2 regions of the Kocuria sp. LHG3120 genome follow, and region 2 is predicted to be linked to the other one. Evidence: riboswitches for the same ligand, from Rfam matches in the RefSeq annotation. Region 2 holds a riboswitch; the other holds the start of a gene.

Region 1 (2,461 bases), on a different contig from region 2:
CGTCAATGCCGTCACTGGCGGCGGCGGCGGCATAGACCACGGTGTCGGCCGCGTTCAACGCCGACAGCGTCAGCGGGCCGCCCTGCCGGTTCGGGCAGTCAATGACCACCACATCCGCCGACAGGCCGATCAGCGAGATCTTCAGCCGCAGCTCCGCATGATCAGCCCGATCCGCCTCACGGTTGGAGACGTTGCGGGCCGAGGGAATCACCCGCAGGTTCGGGTGCCACCGGCTGGGCTCCGCGAGGTCCTCGTCCCAGCCTTCGGGATTCTCATCACCCGGGACCGCCTCGACGTGCATTCCTTTTGCCGATGGCTGCGCCTCCAACCCCATCGACGGTGCACTGCTGACTGACCGGGCGAAGCCTGCACCATGGAGGTGTCCGTGAAGAAGGCCGACTCATATCGACGGATTTGCACCAACACAGTCATTCCTTTTTGTGAATTCATGAATGGATTCGGGGCGTACTAAAAATCATTCTTGCCGCGCCGGAAGGATGCGATACCTGACGCCGGTGGTCAATGGCTTTGAGGCTTTCCCGGCAAACTGCCGCGCCATGTCTCGAGGTCGCCACCGAACACTCCGCCCCAAAGCAGGAGAGTGTTCGCCCGCCGACATGACCTGAGCCGAGCCCCAGGTCAAGAGCACTTTTGTCTCGATTTGAGCCTTCCGGGGGATCTCCAGCGGCGACCCTCAGCGAACAACTTCATCCGGGCGAGGAGGCGCCTTGCCGAGTCGGCACAGAAGCCGAGACACGCCCGTGATCAAAGCGAGACTTTTCCGTTATCTTTCGATTAGTGTTCTCTCCGTGCCGGTCGCCTCACCGACCGGTATCCCCGTGCACATCGCCGAATTCTGCCGGTGCCCGGGGCCCCCAGACATATCGCTCGGCAGAAGCGGGGGAACCATGAACGGTCCCTCCCCCGGGACCTAGGGGTTAAGTCGTCAGGGCCCCCATCCTGACGACCGGGTGTCTCCCACCCGCATCCGACAGCTCACCTCGCAGGCAAGAGGGAGGACATCACTCATGCCCGTTTTCCAGTCCCGCACGCCCCGCCACCGCGCCCAGAGCTCGTTCCGCCTGGGACGCACCGCGATCCTGGCTGCCGCCGGCGGCGCGCTGGCGCTCAGCAGCGTGGCCCCGGCCCAGGCCGCCCCCGCCGCAACCCCCCAGCAGGTCCTCAGCACCCAGTCCCAGTCCGGAAAGGCGGCGACCATCGCCGCTGCGGCCAGGAACCAGCTCGGCGTGCGCCAGGACTGCACCGCCCTGGCCACCAAGGCCCTGCGCGCGGCCGGGGTCAACCACCACGGGTGGCCGGCCTCCTACCTGAAGCTCGGCACCCGAGTCTCCGCCGCCCAGGCCCAGCCCGGTGACCTGGTCTACTACGCCAACGGCGGCATGGGCTTCGCCCACATCGCCGTGTACATCGGCGGCGGCAAGGCCGTCCACGGCGGCTGGAACGGCAACCAGACGGTCATCCAGACCGTCAACGTCGGCTCCGGCCCCGTGTACCTCCGCGTGCGCTGACCCCACGCATGTGAGCGGGGAGTGCGGTTCCCGGCCGTCCCGACGGGAACCGCACTCCCGCAGCCCACGAGCACGACCTCTGGACGCGGGAGTCCTCGCGGCGATGTCCACGGTGAGGATCCATCGGTGGATCACCCTTCCCAGCCAGATGCATGGCTCGTAGGCTCGACCCGGATCCGCCGGAGGATCGATCGCCAACTCGACGAGGAGTGGGACAGCATGCGCCAACTCGCGCACCGGCTCGAACGGCTGGGCACCGAAACCGCCTTCAGCGTCGCCCAGGCCGCGGTCGCCTGGACGGCGAAGGGGAACCGCGTGTACCCCTTCCACCTCGGCGACATCAACATCCCGACGGCCCCGCACATCATCGAGGCGATGGACCGGGCCATCGCCGACGGTCACACGGGCTACTGCCCCGGCCCCGGCATCCCGCAGCTGCGCGAGGCCCTCGCCGAGGACATCGGCTCGCGCCGCGGCATCGGCCTCAGCCCCGAGAACATCGTCGTGATGACGGGCGGCAAGCCCGTCATCACGAAGTTCCTGCAGGCGGTCATGAACCCCGGCGACGAGGTGCTCTACCCGAACCCCGGCTTCCCGATCTACGAGTCGCAGATCGAGTACCTCGGGGGCACGTCGGTGCCGTACCGCTACCTCCCCACGGAGGACGGCTTCGCGATCGACCTCGACCAGGTGCGCGCGTCGATCACCCCGAGCACGGTCGCCATCATCTACAACGACCTGCAGAACCCCATCTCGGCCGAGTCGACGGCGGCCGAGCGCGAGGCCGTCGCGCAAATCGCCCAGGAGCACGATCTCTGGGTGCTCTCCGACGAGGCCTACTTCGAGACGCGCTACGAGGGGGTCTCGAACTCGATCGCGTCGCTCCCCGGCATAGCCGAGCGCACCGTCATCCTCTACACGTTCAGCAAGAA
Region 2 (2,461 bases):
GGAGCGGGCGCGGCGGAGGCCTTCGGCGCCGGAGCGGCCACGGCGGGAGCCGCGACGACCGGGGTCTCGACCTTCTCCTTCTCGACCTTCTCGGTTTTCTTCTCGGCCTTCTTCTCGGTCTTCCGGTCGGACTCGGCCTTCTGCACGTGGGCGACGGGCTCGAGGGACACGGTGGGCGCCGCGGCGGGGGTGGCCGCGGCCACGGCGGACAGCGGGGCGTCGGCGGAGGCGTCCTGGGCCGGAGCGGCCTGCACGGAGACGGTGGTGGCGAGGGCCAGCCCGGAGAAGGCGGCCACGGCGGCCACGGTGCGGGCCTTGCCGGAGAAGAGCGTGCCGATGCCGTTCGAGGAGGTCAGATCACGGGTCATGAGGAGTTCAGACGACTTTCTTTCGGAGCCGGGCCTGCCGGAGGGCGCGGGAGACAGCACGGATCACCCCGGGCAGTGCGCGGGGTGGACCGGTGTCCGGCAGGGGTGCGTTCCGGGATCGGGAACGACGGCCGGGCGTGCGGAGGAGGGGGGGCCGTCCGGTCGGACAGCAGGCACCGCCGGGAACCGGGAGAGCGGTTCTCGGCTTGCGGGGTGGGGGGTGATCGGGTGCCGCCCGCGACGAGCGGGGTCGTCGCGGGCGGCGGACCGGATCAGAAGGTGTAGTAGCCGTCCAGCTGCATGGCGTTGACGGAGTGGACCTGGGTGCCCTGGGTCGGGTTGAGGGCGGAGATCATCTTGCCGCCGCCGATGTAGATGCCCACGTGGGCGCCGCCGTTCTGCGAGACGAGGTCACCGGGCTGCGGGTTGGCGGTGGGGGTGCCCGCCGCGAACTGGGACCAGGTGGTCCGGGGCAGGTCGATGCCGTTCTGGGCGAAGACCCACTGGGTGAAGCCGGAGCAGTCCCAGGCGCCGTAGGCGGTGCCGCCGTAGACGTAGCCCGCACCCTGCGCGGACATCGCGGTGCCCACGACGCCGCCGGCGGCCGGGGCGATCTCAGTGGTGGCGGTGGACTGCGGGGTGACGCTCGAGGTGGCGGCGGTCTGCTGCGGGGCCGGAGCCGGAGCCGGGGCCTCGTAGGCGGGAGCGGCGGGCTGCGCGGCGACCGGGGCCTGGTAGGTGTACGAGGAGTACTCGGCCAGCGAGGCGGAGGCCGGGGCCGAGTAGGCCGCGCCGGTCTCGACGGGAGCCTGGGCGAAGGCCTGGGCCGGGGCGACGGAGCCGATCATCGCGGCGCCGGCAGCGGCGGCGATGGTGGTGTTGCGCACGACGTGCGAGGTGGTCTCGGCACGGTGGCGGGCAGCGTTCAGCGTGAAAAGCGACATGGTTGAGTTCCTCCCTTTGCCTACGAGGTGAGCTGTCGGATTCGGGTGGGAGACACCCGGCCGCAGAACGCACGCGCTCTGACGACTTAACCCCAAGGACCCGGATCACCGGGACCGAAAGTGGTTCCCCCGCTTCTGCCAAGCAGTTTCTGTGTAGAGGCCACGGGCACCGGCAGAATTCGGCGATGTGCTCCGAGGGCGCCGATCCGACCAGTGATCGGCACGCGTTGAACAGTACATGACAGATTACGGAAGTGTCACGTTTTGATCACGACAGATAACAGCCGGACAACGCCTCAAGTTTCAATGCTATGCCATTGAGACGCGTGGGACGATCAATTCGCACCTGTGACGAGCTGTGCAGTGCCTTCGAGCGCCCTGACAATCCGCCTGTCACCAGGGAAGCCGCGCCTCCGGGGTCCGGCCCGGGCCGGACTGGCCGAAAGTGGCTTGTGAACGTCCCCACACCCGGGACGAACCGTCCGCCGCCCCGCTCCGGGAGACGGCGGCGCCTCAGGGAGCGAGGACGCGGATGGCCGCGGCGGTGCGCAGGTCGATCTCCGCGGACCGCCCCGTGGCCGCCACCTCGATGCGCACGAGCTGACCATCCACCCGGGCCGTGACCTCCGCCCCGGTGAGCACTCCCACGTCGCTCAGCACGCCCAGGAGGTCCGCGTCCGCCTGGACCACCTCCGGCAGCAGCGCCACGGTGTGCGACCCGTCCGGGTCGTGGCGGGCGGCGTCGAGCAGGGAGGGGTGCGCCGCTGCGGGGCTCTCCTCGACCCCGAGGGCGGCCAGACCGGGGATCGGCGTGCCGTACGGCGAGTACCGGGGGCTGTGCAGCAGGTCCACGAGCCGCCGCTCGACCTGCTCGCTCATCACGTGCTCCCACCGGCACGCCTCGTCGTGCACCTGGGCGAGGTCCAGGCCGATGACGTCGGCGAGCAGCCGCTCCGCCAGCCGGTGCTTGCGCATCACCTGCACCGCACGCTCACGGCCGGCAGGGGTGAGCAGCAGCGACCGGTCCTGGCCCACCGTCAGCAGCCCGTCCCGCTCCATCCTGGACACCGTCTGCGAGACCGTGGGCCCGGAGTGGTCGAGGCGCTCGACGATCCGCGCCCGCATCGGCGTGATCCCCTCCTCCTCGAG

The links. Region 2 has a riboswitch for cyclic di-AMP ahead of ACP7CD_RS12740 (C40 family peptidase). Riboswitches for the same ligand answer to the same signal wherever they lie in the genome.
Region 1: it holds a riboswitch for cyclic di-AMP, as region 2 does, so the genes downstream of both, ACP7CD_RS09860 (NlpC/P60 family protein) here and ACP7CD_RS12740 (C40 family peptidase) in region 2, are expected to answer to the same signal.

What each region holds. Positions count from the first base shown of each region.
Region 1 covers NZ_JAFCWG010000004.1:194,137-196,597, forward strand. Annotated here, with positions in the region: gene ACP7CD_RS09855 (ParA family protein) at 1-301, opposite strand, end outside; cyclic di-AMP (ydaO/yuaA leader) riboswitch at 838-1,023, shown strand; gene ACP7CD_RS09860 (NlpC/P60 family protein) at 1,029-1,529, shown strand; gene ACP7CD_RS09865 (pyridoxal phosphate-dependent aminotransferase) at 1,749-2,461, shown strand, end outside.
Region 2 covers NZ_JAFCWG010000006.1:61,345-63,805, reverse strand. Annotated here, with positions in the region: gene ACP7CD_RS12745 (NlpC/P60 family protein) at 1-368, opposite strand, end outside; gene ACP7CD_RS12740 (C40 family peptidase) at 641-1,312, opposite strand; cyclic di-AMP (ydaO/yuaA leader) riboswitch at 1,318-1,467, opposite strand; gene ACP7CD_RS12735 (metal-dependent transcriptional regulator) at 1,826-2,461, opposite strand, start outside.